2 regions of the Hydrogenophaga sp. T66 genome follow, and region 1 is predicted to be linked to the other one. Evidence: riboswitches for the same ligand, from Rfam matches in the RefSeq annotation. Region 1 holds a riboswitch; the other holds the start of a gene.
What was found. A riboswitch is a leader RNA that binds a small molecule or an ion and turns the genes downstream of it on or off. The one in region 1 is predicted to bind S-adenosylhomocysteine.
Positions count from the first base shown of each region.

Region 2: linked by a shared signal. The riboswitch ahead of metH (methionine synthase) and the one ahead of ahcY (adenosylhomocysteinase) in region 1 are both predicted to bind S-adenosylhomocysteine.

Region 1 covers NZ_JBXVVX010000001.1:160,556-171,683, forward strand. Annotated here, with positions in the region: gene uvrA (excinuclease ABC subunit UvrA) at 1-746, shown strand, start outside; gene AC2D80_RS00675 (hypothetical protein) at 832-1,188, shown strand; gene AC2D80_RS00680 (hypothetical protein) at 1,203-1,583, opposite strand; gene AC2D80_RS00685 (MFS transporter) at 1,636-2,823, opposite strand; gene AC2D80_RS00690 (HAD-IIB family hydrolase) at 2,820-3,614, opposite strand; S-adenosyl-L-homocysteine riboswitch at 3,666-3,750, shown strand; gene ahcY (adenosylhomocysteinase) at 3,819-5,252, shown strand; gene AC2D80_RS00700 (TlyA family RNA methyltransferase) at 5,360-6,106, shown strand; gene metF (methylenetetrahydrofolate reductase [NAD(P)H]) at 6,119-6,949, shown strand; gene AC2D80_RS00710 (septal ring lytic transglycosylase RlpA family protein) at 6,982-7,407, shown strand; gene AC2D80_RS00715 (OmpW/AlkL family protein) at 7,611-8,213, shown strand; gene AC2D80_RS00720 (2Fe-2S iron-sulfur cluster-binding protein) at 8,250-9,365, opposite strand; gene paaD (1,2-phenylacetyl-CoA epoxidase subunit PaaD) at 9,417-9,977, opposite strand; gene paaC (1,2-phenylacetyl-CoA epoxidase subunit PaaC) at 9,986-10,855, opposite strand; gene paaB (1,2-phenylacetyl-CoA epoxidase subunit PaaB) at 10,884-11,128, opposite strand, start outside.
Region 2 covers NZ_JBXVVX010000003.1:142,913-154,040, reverse strand. Annotated here, with positions in the region: gene AC2D80_RS13060 (pirin family protein) at 1-378, opposite strand, end outside; gene AC2D80_RS13055 (RNA methyltransferase) at 496-1,566, shown strand; S-adenosyl-L-homocysteine riboswitch at 1,575-1,669, shown strand; gene metH (methionine synthase) at 1,699-4,431, shown strand; gene AC2D80_RS13045 (glycine zipper 2TM domain-containing protein) at 4,561-4,998, shown strand; gene AC2D80_RS13040 (helix-turn-helix transcriptional regulator) at 4,999-5,802, opposite strand; gene AC2D80_RS13035 (acetoacetate decarboxylase family protein) at 5,799-6,590, opposite strand; partial or broken gene AC2D80_RS13030 (ATP-binding protein) at 6,688-7,329, opposite strand; gene AC2D80_RS13025 (hypothetical protein) at 7,644-8,309, opposite strand; gene AC2D80_RS13020 (ATP-binding protein) at 8,383-11,128, opposite strand, start outside.

The sequences.
Region 1 (11,128 bases):
ACATCGGCTTCTGGGACACGGTGCGCAAGCTGTTTGCCGACACGCTGGAGGCCAAGGCCCGCGGCTACGGCCCGGGCCGCTTCAGCTTCAACACCGGCGAAGGCCGCTGCCCCAGTTGCGAAGGCCAGGGCATGCGCACCATCGAGATGAGTTTCCTGCCGGACGTGAAGGTGCCCTGCGAAACCTGTCACGGCGCGCGGTTCAACCCCGAAACGCTGGCCGTGACCTGGAAGGGCAAGAGCGTCGGTGACGTGCTGCAGATGGCGGTCGACGAAGCGGTCGAGTTCTTCGCGTCCATGCCGGCCATCAGCCACCCGCTGCAGCTGCTCAAGGACGTGGGCCTGGGCTACCTGACGCTGGGCCAGCCCTCGCCCACGCTCAGCGGCGGCGAGGCGCAACGCATCAAGCTCGTCACCGAACTCAGCAAGGTGCGCGACGAGGTTGGCCGCCGCGGCCAGAAGGCGCCGCACACGCTGTACGTGCTTGATGAGCCGACCGTGGGCCTGCACATGGCCGACGTGGAGAAGCTCATCCGCGTGCTGCACCGGCTGGTGGATGGCGGCCACAGCGTGGTGGTGATCGAGCACGACCTTGACGTGATGGCCGAGGCCGACTGGATCATCGACCTGGGACCCGAAGGCGGCGCCGGGGGCGGCCGGGTGGTCGCGGCCGCGGCGCCCGAGGCCGTCGTGGCCGCGGGCACGCACACCGGGCGTGTGTTGGCGCCGGTGTTGGCCCGGACATGAGCCCCGCCGGCGCCGCGTCGCGGCTTCCCCCCGGGGGGACCACACCAGCGGACGGGCGGGGCCCGTTCCGCGGTGTGTGCTGGCGATGTGTCCGCGGCGCGGGCGTTTCCGGGGTGCGGCGTTGAAGCGGCGGGTGATCCACATCGAACCCTCGGCGCCGGCCAAGCCGGCGCTGGGTGCGCCGTGCAACGGCTGCGGCGTGTGTTGCCTGCTGGAGCCCTGCCCGCTGGGGATGGTGATCTCGCGCCGCCGGCGCGGCGCCTGCGACGCGCTGCGCTGGGACAGCGCCCAGCGCGTGTACCGCTGCGGCGCGATCACCGATGCGCCGGGGGTGCTCGGTCCGCGCTGGGCCTGGGCCGCGCCCGCGCTGCGCCGCGTCGCGCGCCGCTGGATCGCGGCCGGCGCGGGTTGCGACGCGGACGTCGACGCCAAGCGGGCTTGACCGTCGCCGCGGGCTCAGCGCGCGAGCAGCACGCCCACGCCCACCGCCAGCACCACCACCGCCACGATCAACACGCGCGTGCGCACGCGCAGCAGCTCCACCGCGGCCACCAGGCGCGCGTTCTGTTCGGCCAGTTCGCTGACGGTCTGCGTCAGCTGTTGTTGCGCCGCGGCCTGCTGATCGAGCCACTGCCGCGCCTCGATGAGCCGGTTGCGCAATTCACCCAGGCTGGGTGGCTCGGCCGCGGGGTCCAGCGGCGGGCTGGTGGGCACCGGCGCTGGCGGCGCTTCCTGCTTGTCGAGCAGCTTGCGCGCGGCCGCCAGCACCTTGGGCGCGTGTTCGATCACGTCGCCCCAGGGGATGACGCGCAGCGCGGTGATCCAGGATATGGCCATGAAGGTCCTCGCGGTGGGGTTGAAAGCTCTGATGCCGATCGCGCGGCGAGGTTCACGCCGCGCGCCGCAGCAACACCACGCCCAGCGCCGCCACGCCCAGCAACAGGGCCGGAAAGCCCAGCACCGGCGCCCACTGCAGCGCGGCCGCGCCCAGCGCCGGCGCGAGCACGCCGCCCAGCGTGTAGCTCAGCACCAGCACCGCCGTGCTGTTGACCAGCGTGATGCCGCCCTCGCGCGAGCCGATGTCGATCATGGCCAGTGTGTAGAGACAGCCTCCCGCGCCACCCCACACAAAGGCGACCGGCGCGGCCAGCCAGGGCATCCCCGCCACCCACGGGATGGCCAGCGTCGCCAGCAGCGTGATCACCGCGCACGCGCGCATCAGCGTCAGCCGCGCCGCCGGGGCGTCGCCCCAGCGCGCGGCCGGGTGGTGGGCCATGCGGTCGGCCAGCACGCCCGCGGGCAGCATCATCAGCGCGCTGCCCAACCCGCTGGCCGACACCAGCAGCGCCGCCGCCGTGGCGCCGAGGCCCAGCGCCAGGCCGTACAGCGGGAGGATCGCGGTGAGGCCGCTTTCGAAGAAGCCGCCGACGAAGCCGACCGACATGATCAGCGGGTGGGCGCGCAGGGCGTGCCACACACCGGCCAGCCCCACCCGGGCCTCGTGCGCGTCGGCCGCGGCCGGCAGCGGCGGTATCGCCAGGCTCCACAGCAGACCGGCGGCCATGAAGCCCAGCGCGATCCAGATCGCTGCCGGCGCCTGCGGTCCGACCCAGGCCAGCAGCAGGGGGCCGAGCACGAAGGTGGCGCCGACCATGGTTTCAAACAAGCCGACCATCCGTCCGCGCTGGGTGGGCGGCGAAAACTCCGCCACCACCGCCTCGGCCAGCACCCAGCGCAGCCCGGCCGCCATCCCGGCCGCCAGTTCGAGGCCAAACCACAGCGGCAAGCTGTCCGTCAGCGCGAAGCCGGCGGTCGCCAGCACCGGGATGGCGGCGGCCAGCCAGAGCGTGGGCCGGCGTCCCAGCCGCGCCGTCACCGCCGAGGCGAAGGGCGTCATCAGGAACACCCCGAGCCAGCCGGTGGCGGCAAACAGGCCGGCCAGTGCGGTCGACTCGCCCGCGTCCTTGAGGCGCAACAGCAACAGCGGTGTCAGCATGAAATAGCCGACCAGTTCGAAGAAGGTCGAACCGAAGATCACCCACAGCCCGCGGCGGGCCAGCGGCGGCGCCCCGCTCACGCCCGTCCCCGCGCGGCCAGCACCGCCTCGACCACTTCGGCAAACCCGGCGCCGCGCGGCGCGCCGGTGCGGTAGGCCGGCGGGCGCGGCAGACCGACCAGCGCGCCGGCGCCATTGGCCACGGCCACGGTGTGCCGCAGGTGGGCAAACATCACCGCGTCGTTGGCCGAGTCGCCCACGAACACCCACCGGTCGGCCTCGGCGTCGAGGTCGCGCCCGAGCCGGTGGCGCACCAGCCAGCGCGCGCCGCTGAGCTTGTCGTGGGCGCCGAGCCAGGCGTTGAGGTGGATGCTGCTGACGGTCACGCGCAGCCCGGCGGCGCGCAGCAGGCTCGCGGCCCGGTCCACGTCCGCGCCGCTCAGCCGGGCGTGCTCGGCGTGGTCGATGGCCAGGTCGGTGTCGCGCCCGGCGCTGTCGCGCGCCAGCCGGGCGTGGGGCAGGGCGGCCTGCACCGCGCGCCAGGCGGTGGCGCGCCGTGTGGCGTGGGCCCGGCGGTGGGCCGCGGGCTGCGCGTGGGCGCGGCGCAGGCGCCGGCCGTCCCGCCACAGCGCCACCGCGCCGTTTTCGGCGGCCAGCGCGGTGAGCCCCCAGTCGCGCGCGGCGGCCTCGCTCCAGCCGACCGCCCGCCCCGTGAGGGCAATGACCGGCAGCCCCGCCGCGCGCAGGCGCGCGATGGCCGCCAGGGCCTCGGCGTCGGGGCGGGCGTCGGTGGTGAGGGTGTCGTCGATGTCGGTCAGCACGCCCAGGATCGGCGCGCGGTCCGCCACCGGCCAGTCGGCAAGAGGGCGCATGGTGTGAGGAAAAGCGCAGCAGTGTCGCACGCGCTGCGGTAAACTCTGCGTCCATCCGAGGAGCGTTGCAGCGCCCACCGCCCCCCAGCGGCACCGGCGTGAGGCTCGGACATCCATGCAACGACGCTCATCCACGACGTGCCGTGCGATGGGCTTTTTTTTCGCCCGCCGCGTGGCCATCACCCACCTCCGGAGCGAAAAACCATGAATGCACGACTCAACACCGCCGTCAACGCCGACTGCGTGATTGCCGACATCGGCCTGGCCGACTGGGGCCGCAAGGAAATCAAGATCGCCGAGACCGAGATGCCCGGCCTGATGGCGATCCGCGAGGAATACGCCGCCAGCCAGCCGCTCAAGGGCGCGCGCATCACCGGCTCGCTGCACATGACCATCCAGACCGCGGTGCTGATCGAGACGCTGCAGGCGCTCGGCGCACAGGTCCGCTGGGCCTCGTGCAACATCTTCTCCACCCAGGACCACGCCGCCGCCGCGATCGCCGCCAAGGGCACGCCGGTCTTCGCCATCAAGGGCGAAACCCTGGCCGATTACTGGGACTACACCCACCGCATCTTCGACTTTGGCCCCGCGGGCACCCCGGGCGAAGGCCCGAACATGATCCTGGACGACGGCGGCGACGCCACGCTGCTGATGCACCTGGGCCAGCGCGCCGAGAAGGACGCCTCCCTCCTGGCCAACCCGCAAAGCGAAGAAGAGACCTGCCTGTTCAACTCGATCAAGGCCAAGCTCGCGCAGGACCCGACCTGGTACACCCGCAAGGCCGCCGAGATCATCGGCGTGACCGAAGAGACCACCACCGGCGTGCTGCGCCTCAACGAGATGTCCGCCAAGGGCACGCTGCAGTTCCGCGCCATCAACGTCAATGACAGCGTCACCAAGAGCAAGTTCGACAACCTGTACGGCTGCCGCGAGAGCCTGGTCGACGCCATCAAGCGCGCCACCGACGTGATGATCGCCGGCAAGGTGGCCGTGGTCGCCGGCTACGGCGATGTGGGCAAGGGCAGCGCCCAGGCCCTGCGCGCGCTGTCCGCCCAGGTGTGGGTGACCGAGATCGACCCCATCAACGCCCTGCAGGCCGCGATGGAAGGCTACAAGGTCGTGACCATGGAATACGCCGCCGACAAGGCCGACATCTTCGTCACCGCCACCGGCAACAAGAACGTCATCCGCTACGAGCACATGGCGGCGATGAAGGACGAGGCCATCGTCTGCAACATCGGCCACTTCGACAACGAGATCGACGTCGCTTCGCTCGAGAAGCTGCAGTGGGACGAGATCAAGCCGCAGGTCGACCATGTCGTGTTCCCCGATGGCAAGAAGATCACCCTGCTGGCCAAAGGCCGCCTGGTGAACCTCGGTTGCGCCACCGGCCACCCGAGCTTCGTCATGAGCTCCAGCTTCGCCAACCAGACAATTGCGCAGGTCGAACTCTTCACCAAGAGCGCGAACTATGAAGTGGGCAAGGTGTACACCCTGCCCAAGCACCTCGACGAGAAGGTCGCCCGCCTGCACCTGAAAAAGGTCGGCGCGATGCTGACCGAGCTGAGCGACGAGCAGGCTGCGTACATCGGGGTGAAGAAGGAAGGCCCGTACAAGGCCAACACCTACCGCTACTGAAGCCATCACCCCCGCCGCGCTTTGCGCGACCCCCGTCCGGGGGCGATGCCTGCGGTCCGGCCAAGCCGGTTCCGCGGCATCTCTCGACAGGGCCACAGCACTCCGGCATGCGTGTTGATCAACTCCTCGTCGAGCGCGCGCTGGCGGCCTCACGGTCGCAGGCGCAGCGTCTGGTGGCGGCGGGCGTGCGCTGGCGCTTGCCCGGCGGCGCGTGGCGCACCGCCACCAAGAACGGTGACGACGTGCCTGCGGCGGCGGAGCTGGCGCTGGTGGACACCGCCGAGACGCGCTTCGTCTCGCGCGGCGGTCTCAAGCTGGCGGGCGCGCTCGACCGCGTGGGCCTGCCGGTGGCCGGTCTGCGCTGCCTCGACGTGGGGCAGAGCAGTGGTGGTTTCACCGACTGCCTGTTGCAGCGCGGTGCTGCCCAGGTGGTGGGCGTGGACGTGGGTTCGGGGCAGCTGCATCCGTCGCTGCGCAGCGATGGGCGCGTGGTGTGCCACGAACACCTCAACGCCCGCGACCTGACGCCGGCCGCGGTGGGTGCGCCGCCGCTGTTTGACCTCATCGTGGGCGACCTGTCCTTCATCTCCCAGACGCTGGTGTGGCCGGCGCTGGCGCCGTTGATGGTGCCGGGCGGTCACGGTCTGATGCTGGTGAAGCCGCAGTTCGAGCTGCAGCCGGCCGACATCGGCAAGGGCGGGCTGGTGCGGGACGAGGCGGCCTATCCGCGGGTGCAGGCCCGCGTGACCGAGGCGCTGTCGGGCCTGGGCCTGTCGGTGCGCGACTATTTCGACAGCCCGATCACCGGCGGTGACGGGAACCGCGAGTTTTTCATCCATGCAATCAAACCTTGAAGAGGGCCGCGCATGAGCCTGCCGATCAGTCTGGAGTTTTTCCCGCCGAAAACGTCCGAAGGCGCCGAGAAGCTGCGCGCGGTGCGCCAGCAGCTGTACGGGTTGGCGCCTGAGTTCTGCTCGGTCACGTTTGGCGCCGGTGGGTCCACGCAGGATGGCACCTTGCAGACCATAACCGAAATCATGGCGGAGGGTTGTCCGGCGGCGCCTCACCTGAGCTGCATTGGCCAGACGCGCGACAGCATCCGCGCGCGCCTGGCGGCCTACGCGGCCGCCGGGGTCAAGCGCATCGTGGCCTTGCGGGGCGATCTGCCCAGTGGCTATGGGCTGGGCGGCGAATTCCGCTACGCCAGCGACCTGGTGGCCTTCATCCGCGCCGAGACCGGCGACGACTTCCACATCGAGGTTGCGGCCTACCCCGAGACGCATCCCCAGGCCCGATCGCCGGAGGCCGACCTGCAGGCCTATGTGGCCAAGGTGCGTGCCGGTGCGGACAGCGCGATCACGCAGTACTTCTTCAACAGCGACGCGTATTTCCGCTTCGTGGACGACGCGCACCAGCTTGGAGCCGACGTCCCGGTGGTGCCGGGGATCATGCCGATCACCAGTTCGACGCAGCTGCTGCGCTTCTCCGACGCCTGCGGCGCCGAGATCCCGCGCTGGATCCGCCTGCGCCTGCAGGCCTACGGCGATGACACCGCGTCGATCAAGGCTTTCGGCCTGGACGTGGTGACCGACCTGTGCGACCAGCTGCGCAACGGCGGTGTGCCCGGGCTGCACTTCTACACCATGAACCAGAGCGCGGCCACGCGGGAGATCGTGCAGCGCCTGCAGCCGCTGTGAGCGCGGGGCACCGGTCGCCGCGGCGCGGCGGGGTGTCGTCCGTCTGGCCTGCGGTGGCGATGGTGCTGGTGATGGCGCTGGGTTTGGCCGGCTGCGCCAGCGGTCCCGCGGCGCTGCCGCCCCCGGCCGGGCCCGACGCGCCCGCCGACGCAGCGCCGGCCGGTCCGCGCGTGCTCGATCGCGGCATCGGCTCCTGGTACGGCGAGGGTTTTGCCGGCCGACGCACCGCCAGCGGCGAAGCCTTCGATCCCAACGCCCTGACCGCGGCCCACCGCTCCTTGCCCTTCGGCACGCGCGTGCGCGTGCGCCACGAGGCCACTGGTCAGGAGGTGGTCGTTCGCATCAACGACCGCGGCCCGCACATCGGCGGGCGCGTGATCGACCTCAGCCGGGCGGCGGCGGCGCGCATTGGCCTGCTGCGCGCGGGGGTGGGGCCGGTGGTGCTGCTCAGCGAGTGAAGCGCTCGCCCGGCGCGCCGTTGCGCCCGCGAGACGCCCGGGTTTGATGCGCGTCAAGAACGTGCTGCGTGGCAGCACGCCGGCCGGCGGGCCTTGATGTGACGCAAAGGGCGCGTGCGGCCCGGCTTCTGTAATGGTTCTCGGGCATCGCGCCCCGACACCGTCGCAGAAACCCTCTCCGCCAACTTCGCCGAAGACGCACCATGAAAAAGCAAGCCATCGCGCTGACCGCCGCCGCGGCCGCCCTGTTCACCACGACCACCGCCTTCGCCCAGGACATTCCGGCCGGCAGCATCCTGCTGCGCGCCCGCGCCGTGCACCTGGACAGCGCCAACAAGGACGGCACCGGCCTCGGCCTGACGGTCAACGACAAATGGATCCCGGAGGTGGACGTGAGCTACTTCTTCACGCCCAACATCGCCGCCGAACTCGTGCTCACCGTGCCGCAGAAGCACACCGTCTCGTCCAACGGCACGGCCATCGGCAGCCTGCGCCACCTGCCGCCCACGCTGCTGCTGCAGTACCACTTCAACGCCGGCGGTTTCAAGCCCTACGTCGGCGCCGGCATCAACTTCACCCGCTTCAGCTCGGTCAACGTGCTCGGCGGCGCTGCCACGCTGGACCGCACCAGCACCGGCGCGGCCCTGCAGATCGGCGTGGACATTCCGCTGGCCAAGGACCTCTACCTCAACGTGGACGTGAAGAAGGTGTTCATCAAGACCACGGTCAGCGCCGGTGGCGCCGCGCTGGGCGACTTCAAGGTCGATCCGCTGCTGGTCGGCGTCGGCCTGGGCTGGCGCTTCTGACGTCCCGGCGAGGCGCCGGGTCCGCCGCGCGCGGGCTCAGCGCTCGTCGAAGCTCACCACCACGCGCTCGGTGGTGGGCCGGGCCTGGCAGGTCAGCACGAAGCCCTGCCGGGTCTCCCAGTCTTCGAGGGTGAAGTTCTTCTCCATCTCGACGGCGCCCTCCATCACCCGCGCCCGGCAGGTGCAGCACACGCCACCGCGGCACGACCACGGCAGGTCCAGGCCAGCCTCCAGCGCCACGTCGAGCACGCGCTGCGCCGGCGTCATGCGCAAGGCGTGGGGCTTGCCGTCCAGCACGATGGTCAGCGACACGGGGCCCTCGCCAGCGCTGGTGGCGTTCGTCGCGTTGGGGCGGCCGGCGGCGTCGCGGCGCGGGGCCGGGGTGGCCGCGCCCGGCGACAGGAAGCGCTCGGTGTGGATGCGTTCGGGCTTCACGCCGGCGTCGAGCAACGCGGCCTCGGTGGCGTCGATCATGCCGGCCGGGCCGCAGACGAACACCTCGTCCATGCTGGCCACCGGCAGCAGCGCGTCGATCAGTGCGCGCACCTTCGGCCCGTCGATGCGGCCCTCCAGCAGCGGCACCTCTTGCGCCTGGCGCGACAGGATGTGGATCAGCGTGAGGCGGTCGCGGTAGCGGTCTTTGAGGTCCTGCAGCGCCTCGTTGAACATCACGCTGGCCATGTTGCGGTTGCCATAGACCAGCGTGAACTTCGCGGTCGGCGACGCCTCGAGCGTGGACGCCATGATGGACAGGATGGGCGTGATGCCCGAGCCCGCCGCGAAGCCCACGCGGTGGATCGCCCGCGGGCGGTGAACGGTGAATCGGCCGTCGGGTGGCAGCACCTGCAGCGTGTCACCGGCCTTGAGCTGGGTGGTGGCCCAGCCGCTGAACACGCCGCCTTCGACCGGGCGGATACCCAGCGTGAGCTCGCCGCGCTGGGTGAACAGGCTGTGGGGGCTGCTGATCGAGTAGCTGCGGCGAACGTCCTGGCCGTCGATCAGCGCGCGCAGGGTGAGGAACTGGCCGGGCTGGAAATCGAAGGCGGCGCGCTGCGCCGGCGGGATCGCCAGCGTGACCGCGACCGAACCCGCGGCCTCGGGGCTGATGCGCGCGACGGGCAGTTCAATGAAACCGCGGGGGATGGTGGTCATGAGGGTTCTCCCAGGCGCTGGCGGCCGGCGCGGACGCCGCGGTGGTCCGTGTCAGTACGGTTTGAAGAGGTCGAAGGGTTCGAGGCAGTCGAGGCAGCGGTGCAGCGATTTGCAGGCGGTCGAGCCGAACGGCGAGGTTTCGGTGGTGTGCGTGGAGCCGCAGCGCGGGCAGGGCACCGGCTCGGTCGCGGCCCGCCGCGCGAAAGCCACCACGCGCTCGCCCGGGGTCGAGTGCGCGCGGCCGTTCGGGGGGGCGATGCCGTAGGCGCGCAGCTTGTCGCGCGCCTCCGGCGTGATCCAGTCGGTGGTCCAGGCGGGCGTGAGCTGCGTGAGCACGCGCGCCCTCACCCCGGCGGCGGCCAGCGCAGCGCGCACATCGTCTTCGATCTGCCCCATGGCCGGGCAGCCGCTGTAGGTGGGGGTGATGACCACCTCGGCCGCGCCGTCGGCGCCGGCGCGCACGTCGCGCAGGATGCCGAGTTCGCGCAGCGTCACCACCGGAATCTCGGGGTCGGTCAGCGGCTCAAGCGCAGCCCAGGCGCGCTGCACCGCGTCGCCCGCCCCGGCCTCGGGCGTGTCATCGGTCGTGGGGGCGGTCACGGGGTGGCTCATGGCCGTGATCACCAGCGGGCATCGGGGTGGGCGCGCGCGAGGCTTTGCATCTCGGCGAGCAGGTAGCCGCGGTGCTCGGACGCCAGGCCCACGCGGCCCTGCGGCAGATGCCCGCGGTCGCTGGGACGCTCCAGCGTGGCCTCGGCCAGCGTTTCGGCCACGATCGCGTCCCAGCGCGGGCGCAGGTCGGCCAGCCGGATGCCGGTGCCCTGGGCCACGGCCGCGTCTTCGGCGGCGTCGCCGGTCCAGAACTCCTGCGTGTACGGCAGCAGGTGCGCCAAGGCGGCGCTCACGCGCGCGCGGCTTTCGTCGGTGCCATCGCCCAGGCGGACCAGCCAGTCGCCCGCGTGGCGCAGGTGGTAGTGCGCTTCCTTCACCGCCTTGGCGGCGATGCCGGCGAGCTGCGGGTCGGCGCTGTGGCGCAGCGCGTCCCACGCCAGCGTGGCCAGCGCGGCCACGAGGAAGTTGCGCACGAGGGTGGTGGCGAAGTCGCGGTCCGCGCGGGCGGGGCCGGCCAGCGGCCCGTGGTGCGGCAGCTCCATGAGCGTGAAATTGCGGAACGCACCGGCGTCGCGGAAGTAGGCCAGCGTGTCTTCGGTGACCGCGCCCTCGACACGCGCGCCGCGCAGGTGGGCGAAGCGCGCGGCCTCGGCCGGGTCGGCGTTGATGCGGGCGGCGGCGTGCTGGTAGAGCAGGCGGGCCAGCCCGAGGTGGTCGAGGCTGTGGTTGGCCAGCGCCAGGTCCTCTTCGAGGATGGGGCCGTGGCCGCACCATTCGGCGTTGCGCTGGCCCAGCACCAGGGCGTTGTCGGCCAGGTGCAGCAGGTAATCAACGGGTGCGGCGGGTGCGACCGGCGCGGGCGTGGGGGTGGCGTTCATGCGGATTCCCGGGGCGCGGCGGCCGTGGTCACATGTGCCCGACCTGGTCGGGGATCTCGTAGAAGGTCGGGTGGCGGTAGATCTTGTCGGCCGCCGGGTCGAAGAACATATCCTTGCTGTCCGGCTCGCTGGCGGTGATGCTGGCCGAGGGCACGACCCAGATGCTCACGCCTTCCTGGCGGCGGGTGTAGACGTCGCGCGCCATCTGCAGCGCGTGTTGGGCGTCGCTGGCGTGCAGGCTGCCGCAGTGCTTGTGTTCCAGTCCCTGCTTGC
Region 2 (11,128 bases), on a different contig from region 1:
CAGCGCCACCCAGCTTTGCAGCAGCTCCAGCCCGCCGCCGGCGAAGGAGTCGGGGTGGGTGAAGCGCTCGCTGTGGCTGATGCCGCGGCCCGCGGTCATCCAGTTCACGTCGCCCGGGCGGATGTCCTGCACCGTGCCCAGGCTGTCGCGGTGGGTCATGGCGCCGCTGAGCAGGTAACTCACCGTAGCCAGCCCGATGTGCGGGTGCGGGCGCACGTCGGCGCCGCGCACCGCCTCGGGCGCCAGCGTCACCGGCCCGGCATGGTCCCAGAACACAAAGGGCCCGACCGCGCGGCGCTGCGCGTGCGGCAGGGCGCGGCGCACGGTCAGGCCGTGGCCGAGATCGGCGGTGCGGGCGGTGATCGGGGCGGTGGGCATGCGGGTCTCCGGGGGGGGCGGGCGGACGAGGGCCGCGCGAGGCCAAGGTTCATTGTGGCCAAGTCGCCTCGCCCTGGCCACCCTGCGCGACAATCCCCACCCCACGATCCCCACCCCATGACGCACGCGCCCCCCACCCAGCTGACCGACCTGCGCGAGCGCCTGCGCGCGCTCGGCGCCGGGCCGCTGCATGTCCAGCGCGTGCTGCGCCACTGGCTGCACGCACTGCCGCCCGATGCCGGCCGGCGTCAGCCCGCGCACCACTTTCCCAAGCCGCTGCTGACCGCGTGGCCCGCCCTGCGCGAATCGCTCGCCGGCCTCGCGCGCCTGCAGGCCGAACACCCCGGCGAAGACGGATCGGCGCGGCTGCTCGTGGCGCTGCACGACGGGCAGACGGTCGAGTCGGTGCGCCTGCCGCGCGGCGGCCTGTGCGTGTCCACGCAGGTGGGCTGCGCCGTGGGCTGCGCCTTCTGCATGACCGGCACCGGCGGCCTGATCCGCCAGCTCGGCAGCGCCGAGATCGTCGCGCAGGTGGCGCTGGCCCGCGCCGGCCGGCCAGTCAACAAGGTCGTGTTCATGGGCATGGGCGAGCCCGCCCACAACCTCGACGCGGTGCTCGATGCCATCGAGTTGCTCGGCACCGTGGGCGGCATCGGCCACAAGAACCTGGTGTTCTCCACCGTTGGCGACGAGCGCGCGTTCGACGCCTTGCCGCGCGCCGTGGTCAAGCCTGCGCTGGCCCTGTCGCTGCACACCACGCGTGCCGACCTGCGCGAGCGCCTGCTGCCGCGCGCACCGCGCCTCACGCCGACGGAGCTGGTCGAGCGCGCCGACGCCTACGCCCGCGCCACCGGCTACCCGGTGCAATACCAGTGGACGCTGCTGGCCGGCGTGAACGACGGCGACGATGAAATCGAGGGCATCGAGCGCCTGCTCGGCGGCCGTTACGGCGTGCTCAACCTGATCCCCTACAACGCGGTCGAGGGGCTGCCGTTTGAGCGGCCCGCCTGGGAGCGGGCCGCCGAGATCGCCCGCCGCCTGCACCGCCGCGGCATCCTCACCAAGCTGCGTCACTCCGCCGGCCAGGACGTGGACGCTGGCTGCGGCCAGCTGCGCGCCCGCGCGCTGGACACCGGCGAGCGGGTCGTGGCCGTGCGCCGTCGTCCCGCGGCGGTGTCCGCCGGGTAAAATCCGCGCCTCTCAAGGAGCGTTGCAGCGCCAGCCCCGGCCCCCGGGTGCCCGGCGTCAGGCTTGAGTGGGCGCGAACAGGCCCCAACGACGCTCGCCGGTCTGTTTTCCCCGAAAACCCTGGTGAGCCGCATGCCCGAGTCCCTCCGCCCCTCGTCCCCGCCGCCCATGGTGCTCTCCGGCCTGGAGCCGCTGGTCATCGGCCCCGGCAGCCTGTTCGTCAACATCGGCGAACGCACCAACGTCACCGGCTCCAAGGCCTTCGCCCGCATGATCCTGGAGGGTCGTTTCGAGGACGCGCTGGCGGTCGCGCGCCAGCAGGTCGAGAACGGCGCGCAGATCATCGACGTCAACATGGACGAGGCGATGCTCGACAGCCAGGCCGCGATGGTGCGGTTCCTCAACCTGATCGCCGGCGAGCCCGACATCGCGCGCGTGCCGGTGATGATCGATTCCTCCAAGTGGTCGGTCATCGAGGCGGGGCTGCAGTGCGTGCAGGGCAAGGGGGTGGTGAACTCGATCTCCATGAAAGAGGGCGTGGAGGAGTTCAAGCGCCAGGCCCGGCTGATCCGCCGCTATGGCGCGGCCGCGGTGGTGATGGCGTTTGACGAGCTGGGCCAGGCCGACACCTTCGCGCGCAAGACCGAGATCTGCGAGCGCGCCTACCGGGTGCTGGTCGACGAGGTCGGCTTCCCGCCCGAGGACATCATCTTCGACCCCAACATCTTTGCGATCGCCACCGGCATCCCGGAGCACGACAACTACGCGGTCGATTTCATCGAGGCCACGCGCTGGATCAAGCAGCACCTGCCGGGCGCCAAGGTCAGTGGCGGCGTGAGCAACGTGAGCTTCAGCTTCCGCGGCAACGAGCCGGTGCGCGAAGCGATCCACACCGTGTTCCTGTACCACGCAATCCAGGCGGGCATGGACATGGGCATCGTCAACGCCGGCATGGTCGGCGTGTACGACGAGCTGGACCCGGTGTTGCGCGAGCGGGTCGAAGACGTGGTCCTCAACCGGCGGCCCGATGCCGGCGAGCGCCTGATCGAGATCGCCGAGTCCGCCAAGGGCGCTGCGCGCGACGACAGCAAACAGAACGAGTGGCGTCAGCTGCCGGTGCGCGAGCGCCTGTCGCACGCGCTGGTGCGCGGCATCAACGAATTCATCACCGAAGACACCGAGGCCATGTGGCAGGAGATCCGCGCCGCCGGCGGCCGGCCGCTGTCGGTGATCGAAGGGCCGCTGATGGACGGCATGAACGTGGTCGGCGACCTGTTCGGCGCGGGCAAGATGTTCCTGCCGCAGGTGGTCAAGAGCGCGCGCGTGATGAAGCAGGCCGTGGCCCACCTGCTGCCCTACATCGAGGAGGAGAAGCGCTGGCTCGAAGCCGCCGGTGGCGACGTGAAGTCCAAGGGCAAGATCGTGATCGCCACCGTCAAGGGCGATGTGCACGACATCGGCAAGAACATCGTGGCCGTGGTCCTGCAGTGCAACAACTTCGAGGTGGTGAACATGGGCGTGATGGTCCCGTGCCACGAGATCCTCGCGCGCGCCAAGGCCGAGGGCGCCGACATCGTGGGCCTGTCGGGCCTGATCACGCCGAGCCTGGAAGAGATGCAGGTGGTGGCCGCGGAGATGCAGAAGGACGCGTGGTTCCGCGAGCGCCAGGTGCCGCTGCTGATCGGCGGCGCGACCTGCAGCCGCGTGCACACCGCGGTGAAGATCGCGCCCCACTACGAGGGCCCGGTGGTGTACGTGCCGGACGCCTCCCGCAGCGTGGGCGTGGCCCAGGGCCTGCTGTCCACCCAGGCGGCCGCCTACATCGAGGAGGTCAAGGCGGATTACGAACGCGTGCGCCAGCAGCACGCGAACAAGAAGGCCGTGCCGCTGTGGCCGCTGGCCCGGGCGCGCGCCAACAGGACGCCGATCGACTGGTCCGGCTACACCCCGCCGGTGCCCAAGTTCATCGGCCGGCGCGTGTTCAAGAACGTCGACCTCGCCGAGCTGGCCCGCTTCATCGACTGGGGTCCGTTTTTCCAGACCTGGGATCTCGCCGGCCCGTTCCCCGAGATCCTGAAGGACGAGGTCGTGGGCGAGGAGGCGCGGCGGGTGTTCAGCGACGGCAAGCGCATGCTGCAGCGCCTGATCGATGGCCGCTGGCTGCAGGCCAACGCGGTGATCGGCCTGTACCCGGCCAACCGCGTGGGCGATGACGACATCGCGCTCTACGCCGACGAGGCGCGTGAGCGCCCGGTGCTGGTGTGGCACGGGCTGCGCCAGCAGGCCGAGAAGGCGGAGGTCGACGGCGTGGTGCGGCCCAGCCGCTGCCTGGCCGATTTCGTGGCGCCGCAGGGCGTGGCGCGCGATTACGTGGGCGTGTTCGCGGTGACCGCCGGCCTTGGCGTGGAGAACAAGGAGCGCCAGTTCCTCGCCGACCACGACGACTACGCCGCCATCCTGTTCAAGGCCCTGGCCGACCGGCTGGCCGAGGCGCTGGCCGAGCAGATGCACCACCGCGTGCGCACCGACCTGTGGGGCTACGCCGCCGGCGAGTCGCTGAGCAACGAGGACCTGATCGCCGAGAAGTACCAGGGCATTCGCCCCGCCCCGGGTTACCCGGCCTGCCCGGACCACTCGGTCAAGCGCGACATGTTTGACCTGCTGCAGGCCGGCGACATCGGCATGGGCCTGACCGAGAGCCTGGCCATGACGCCGGCGGCCAGCGTCAGCGGCTTCTACCTCAGCCACCCGCAGAGCACCTATTTCAACGTCGGCAAGATTGGCGAGGACCAGCTGGCCGATCTGGCCGAGCGCAGCCGCGTGGCGCGCGACGAGTTGCAGCGCTGGCTGGCGCCGAACCTCTGACGAAGCGCTGATGAGCCGGTGATGAGCCGGTGACGAACCGCTGCCAGCGGCCACCGGCCGGAACCCCCTGGCGCTGGGCCGGCCCGGCGGCTACGCTGCAGGTCTGTCCCACCCTGCTCGGAGGAGCCCATGAACCTGTCCACCCCCCGCCGTTTTCTCACCCCCCTGGCGCTGGCCACCGCCGCGCTCCTGACCGCCGGCCCCTCGCTGGCCGACAGCAAGAAGCTGTGCCCCACCTGTGGCGTGGTGCAGGCCGTGCACAGCGAAAAGCGCGACGGCGAAGGCGGCGCGGTGGGTATCGTGGGCGGCGCGGTGGTCGGTGGCCTGCTGGGCAACCAGATCGGCGGCGGCACCGGCAAGACCCTGGCCACGGTCGGCGGCGCGGTCGGCGGCGCCTACGTGGGCAACGAGGTGCAGAAGAAGGTGACCAAGAAGACCGTGTGGGTCACCGACGTGAAGATGAAGGACGGCAGCCTGCGCCGTTTTGAAACCGCCAGCCAGCCCACCTGGGGCAAGGGCGGCGTGGTGCGCGTGGACGAGCGCGGCCAGCTGATCCCGCTGAAGTGATCAGCCGGCGGCGCGCGCGGCGTGCGCGAGGTCGCCCGGTGAATAGCCAAACAGCCGCTGGAACCAGCGCGTGAAGTGCGCCTGGTCGGCGAAACCGCAGGCCGTAGCCACCTCGGCCAGCGCCATGCCCTCCAGCACGAGACTGCGCGCGCGGTGCAGGCGCACCGCGAGCAGGTAGTCCCGCGGCGTCAGGCCGAGCGATTGCGTGATCACCCGGTGCACGCGTTCGCGGCTCACGCCGCAGCGCGCCGCCACGCCGGCCACCGTCGGTGCGCCCTCGGCCAGCGCGGCCTGCATGGCGGCGAGCAGCCGCTGCGCCGCCGGACCGAGCGGCCGCGGGGCCGGCGCGTCGTGGCCCGGGGCCGGGTTCGCGCGGCGCCACGCCCGCAGCAGCGCCTGCAGCCACTCGCGCGCCGCGTCGGCGCTGCGCACGTCGCGCGCGCGGGCGGCCAGCCCGGGCAAGCGGACCCGGCCGCTGCGCGGCGGCGGGTGGAGCCCCTCGGCCGCGAGCCAGGCCTCGGGCGCGTACAGCATCACCACCGCCACCGAGGCCGTCGGCCCGGCCGGCAGCAAGGCGCCGGTGTGCACCTCACCCGGCCGGATCGCCACCACGTCGCCCGCGCGCACCGTCAGCGGCTGGCCCCCCACCACACAGCGGCACTCCCCGTCGATCACCGCGCCGAACGACCATTCGTCGTGCCAGTGGGGCATCCACTCCTGCCACGCTTGCGCGTGGTCAACCCGTTCGACCCCCGCGGCCAGATGCAGCCGTCGCACGCGGGAGCGGCGCGGCGGCGCGTTCATGCGTCCAGCGCGCCGGTCACGGTCAACCCCAGCCAGCCCGCGCTGGCGCTGTCCACCGCACACCCGCCCAGCGCCCCGACCTCCTCGGTCGGGTGCGGCAGGAAGTCCAGCGTGGCTTCGGCGGCGTGCCAGCCGGCGTCCACCTTGCCGGTGATCGCCGAGCGCACGAAGGTCGGCACGGGCCGCTCGTGGGGCGCGCGCAGGTCGGGCCAGCCGACCGCTCCCACCGTGGGCAGCGCGAGAAAGCCCAGCGGCTGGCCGGGTGCGCCGGTGAGGGTGGCCCGGGCCTCGACCAGACGCCGGTCCTTCACCGCCAGGCTCGCGCCCAGCCGGCTGCCGGCCATCACCGGCGCGGCGGCCGGGTGAATCAGCGGCAGGCTGCGGGTGAGCCAGGTCGTGCCCAGCTTCTTGGGCCAGCCCTGCAGCAGCCCGCGCACCAGCGCCACGTCCTGATCCACCCAGATGAACGGGCAATAGGCCGCGGTCTGGCCATCGGCGCGCGCCACTTCCAGCACCACGATCGTCTCGCGGTACTGCGCGTGCACCGGATCGAGCAGCTCACGGCCGTCGGTGCAGGCCTGCCAGTCGGCGAAGTGCACACAGCCGCGCCCCGTGGCCCGGCCGACCACCGGCGGCACCCAGCCCGCGGCGAGGGCGGCGTCGAAGCGGAAGGCCACGTTCAACAGCCATCCCGCGTAGTGCCAGGGCGGCGGCGGCACCAGCGCGGCCCGGCCGCGGGCGGTGAACGGGGCGGTGAAGCTGGCGTGGGGCCAGGCGGGGGTGTCCATGGCGCGATGGTGCCGCCGCCCGTGGCGCGTGGCTAGAACGTTTGTGAACCCCGCGGCGCTGACCGTCGGCCTCGCTCCCCTCACTTCACCGCTTGCCTCACCCCCCGCGCAGCACCCGCCGGTACTGCACGGCCTCGGCCACGTGGCCGACGGCGACCGTGTCGCTGGCGGCGAGGTCGGCGATGGTGCGGGCCACGCGCAGGCAGCGGTGCATGGCGCGGGCGCTCCAGCCCAGGCGCTGGGCCGCCGCTTGCAGGAAGGCGCGGGCGGCGGGGTCGACGGCGGCGTGGGTGTCGAGTGCCGCGCCGTCGAGATCGCGGTTGGGGCCGCCCTGGCGCGCGGCCGCGCGCGCCCGCGCTGCCGCCACCCGCGGGCGCACGGCCGCGCTGGGCTCGCCGGGCGGGCCGGTCAGCAGTTCGTCGGCGCGCAGCGCGCCCACCTCCACCTGCAGGTCGATGCGGTCGAGCAGCGGGCCGCTCAGGCGTCCCTGGTACTGGGCCACGCGCTCGGGCGTGCAGCGGCACGCCCGCGTGGGGTGGCCGAGGTGGCCGCAGGGGCAGGGGTTCATGGCGGCGATGAGCTGGAAGCGGGCGGGGAAGTCGGTGGACTGGGCGGCGCGGGCGATGCGGATGTGGCCGGTTTCCAGCGGCTCGCGCAGGGCCTCGAGGGCGCTGCGCGGAAATTCGGGCAGCTCGTCGAGGAACAGCACGCCGTGGTGCGCCAGCGAGATTTCGCCCGGTGGGCATAGCCAGAGTTAGAGGTTGTGTCGATCTCAAAAACGCGTAAATTTGAACCCGCGTAGTACCTAAGGGCTGTTTTTTGCGCGTAGGCTATCGTTCAGTAGTAGATGGGCTGCCGTCCGCCACGTTGTTGGTCTGCACCGATCAACCGTAGGGCTGGTCTAGACGAGATGCTCGTTGGAGCCGACCGGTCACAGAACTGTTTCCAACTTGCCCTAGGTTGGGCTCGCTAATGGCGAGCCAAGCTCGAATGACGGGTTTGCAGCGGTTGCAGTCACTCACGCCCGCAAAGTGAGAGTCAGCTTCAAGCCCGTCACCGGGCACTCTCGGGTCGTTCGGAGACAGTGGTCACAGAACCTGATTTGGCTGTCTGATCGGATGATCCCGCATCGATCTCCCGGACACGATCGATCAGTAGGCCCCGGATGTCGGCCAGCGCCTTGGCAAGCCCATCAATGCTCTCAACTCGGCGTTGAAGCATCTCCTTCAGAACCGACTGCTCGTCCCGTGGAATGATGTCCTTTAAGGCACCTGCGTTCTGAATGACAATCCGCACGAGCTTTATGTCCGTGTCCAAGGTACCTTCGACCTTCTGAGCTAGCTCGACCCAATCAGCCGATTCGTCCTTCGTCTCGGCAGCCGCTCTAGAGATGCAATATCCAATGAGCGTGCGCGCCCCGCGATCAAGAGATCGCGCAAGGTCCAGCCAATGCCTCGCGGGTTCTTCTAGCAAGTCCACTTTATCGACGCGAGCGCCGAGTTCTCGAAAGTAGAAGTAGGACGCACTATCGGGGTCAAGCGCCTCCAGCGTGTTCAGAAGAGGATCCAACTTTTCGAAGGGGCGGGAACCGTGTCTTAAGCTGTTTCGATGGGCCCATAGCTCCAAGATGGCGCGCCGACACTCGGCCTCAAGCTCTAGCCGATCGCCAGCGCCTTGTGCCTCCAGTCGCTGCATGAGTTCAGCGATGTGGTGCGCCATCCAATGAGACAGCGTGTCCCTGTTCTCGTCCCCGTCAAGTTCGGTTACGAGTCGCTTCCCCAGTTTGACCACGTCAGACAGTTGAGTAGTAGCTTCCATCGGGCATTAGCAAGAAGATTCCCGCGTAAGGGAAGGTATAACCAAGCGAGTCATCGGACTCGCTGCCGTAACGGGATCGCGCCAGATTTCGTTCCACTCGTACATCGAAGATGAGTTGCATGGAGGTCTCTGCGCAAAGCCGACGCAAGAGCGTGGGCGAAGCGGACAGGACCCTTCCGCCATCCCGCCTGCCTTCAAAGTAGTCGTCCTGATTAAGGTCCTCCCATGTTCCCCACACCGAGCAGCTGATCGTTTCGTCCGCGTGACCGGATACTGACTGACGCCAGTTTCTAAGTTCCGCGTCTGCTTCCAATCCCAACATCTGAACCAAATCAGCAGTCGGTGCATACGGGGGGAACTCAATGGAGCCAGCCCAAGGATCGTACTGATCGAGCCCCTTCTCGATGTGAGGATCAACTATCCAACCGCGTAGTCGGAAAGGACTGTGATCAATCTCAGAATCATCTCCTGCTTTTGGCAAGTGATGCTCGAACGGACTCCGCGCGCATTGAAGTGCATGAACAAGCGCAGTGGCCCGTTCAGGTGCTACCAGGGCACTTGAAACTCGCACTTCTTCAATCCGGCGACCACAGCGTACGGCCCAGGTCCCACACACAACTGTTTGCCCGTTTGGAAGGTGCAGATGCTTCTTGAAGTGGTCACGCTGAACAGAGGTGGGCCACTCCTTGTCGGATGGCATGACCGAGTCGACCCACGGCAACTGCGGTGCAGGGTCCCGTCTGTCGGCGAGCCAAGACCCATCGGGCTTAGTGAGCGCGTGACCTTTCAGCCAAGTCGTGAAGCCGTCCTCAGTGTCCTCTGGGTCGGTGTGGGCTGGCGTCGTACGAAGCAATTTGCCAGCGACGATCATGATCGCGTGATACGAAAGATAGTTGCGCAGGTTGCTGCAACGCTCGTCATCACCGTACGAGTAGCTGTTCCTGCGTTCGAAGTGTTTCCGCTTCCCGCGCTCATCCCGGTCCCAATGCCCGTTCTCCTCTAGCTGCCAGTCATCCCAGACAACGTCTCCAATCATTCGTTCGACTGTGGTTCCCGAAACTGCGAACTGTCGACCCAGGTTGTCCGGCCAATGCTTCTTGAAGTCATAGCCGACAAGGAACCTGGGGTCCTCTTTCGAAGGCTTGGTGCTATGAGTATCACTGTCCCTAGCCGATCGCTCATACTGTTTGGAGATGATCTGAGCGAACGGCGACCTGTTCACGGCATGAAGCTGCTCAAGCTCGCTATTACTGATGACGCCTGACGCCGCGCGCGCGACATTGATGAGGCAGTCGGCGGCGAAGTGGCGCAGGAGGACGTGCATTTCGCGGCCAAGCGCGATTTCTCGTAGCACCGGGACATGACGCCCGACAACTGCCGGCACTTCCTGGGCTGCCCGTGCCAATGCGATCAGTAGCCACTGTTTCGCGTGTAGCGAGTAGAAGAAAAGGGACTGGTCGGCGAATGGGCCAGAAACGGGATTTCCCAACCGCCCCGCAAGTGCATCAAGTGTTTGAATCTGACCGAAGCCGCTTAGATTCCGAACCACATGAGCCGCTTCCCAACGAATCGAGGCCTCAGGTGATGCCAACGCGGCCCAAACGTACCCGGCAACGTTCGCTTCGAGAGTCGCCTCAGGACTCAGCTCTGGCCTCCAAGGACCGTCACCGTCGGTTGGCCGCATGGCGCCATCGAGAAGTTCAAGTCCATACTCAAGCGCAGCTTGGGACTCGCTCGGCGTCATTGTCTCGGAGAGTAGATTGACAACCCTGAAGAGACTCTGGGTGTCTAGCACCACATGCGACTTGCCGATTGCGCCAAGTGCAAGCGCACAAAGCTCAGGTCGCGAGTACCCCGACAGATGGCTGGCCAAATCAAGTGGCAGCCGTTCATGGGGCGTGCCCGGAGCCAGTTCAAGGCAATGCGCTGTTACGACGCCTCTTATCAACGAGCGCAGCGCTGGCCTGACTGAGACGCGGGTGAGCCACTGCTCGGGGATCGATGAAAGCACTCTGCGGTAGTCCCAAAGGTCCAACTCAGTGAAGGACTCCAGCGCCGTGACTATCGCGGCCTCTTCCCCCGGTTGCACGTGTGCAAACGCCCGAGCCACGAACTCGGAGACATTGTGCCGTTCGGACTGCCCTCTGTAGTTTGCGTACGCCGCTTGCAGATCCACGTGGTCGTGCAGTTTGCGCGGTCCAAACACGCGGCTCCAGTCAGGGTGAGCCTTAGGTTCGGCTGCATGGGCAATTAAAGGTTTTTCCTGGGCGCCTTTTTGGTTTGCAGCAGCTTGGAGCTGTGTTTCGCGGGCAATCTCAGCATCGATGTCGTCGAGAGCTACACCATTGGCAACCAACACCTTCCTGATCGCGAGCCACGCCTCAAGTGTGTGAGGCTCCAGTCGAACCTTGTCAAGATAGAACTCTGCAGCCTTCACCTTGTCCGATCGCTCTTCGAGACCGTTAAGAATCAGGGAGAGGTGAGGCGCATAGTCCCAGTCGGCCCGAAAACCAATCAGCGACAGTGCGATCCATGGATTAAGGCGCCCTGACCTCAGAAGATGCTCTACCGTAACGGGCAAAAGGCGTCGCCAACGACCGAAGCGGCGATCTCTCCAGCGGCTAAGAATCGCGACAGCCGAGTTCGGGCAAAGCGATAGAACTGCCTCGACGCTTCTTTCCCAATCGAAGTGATCTTGTCCGTAGTCGTAGATCAACTCA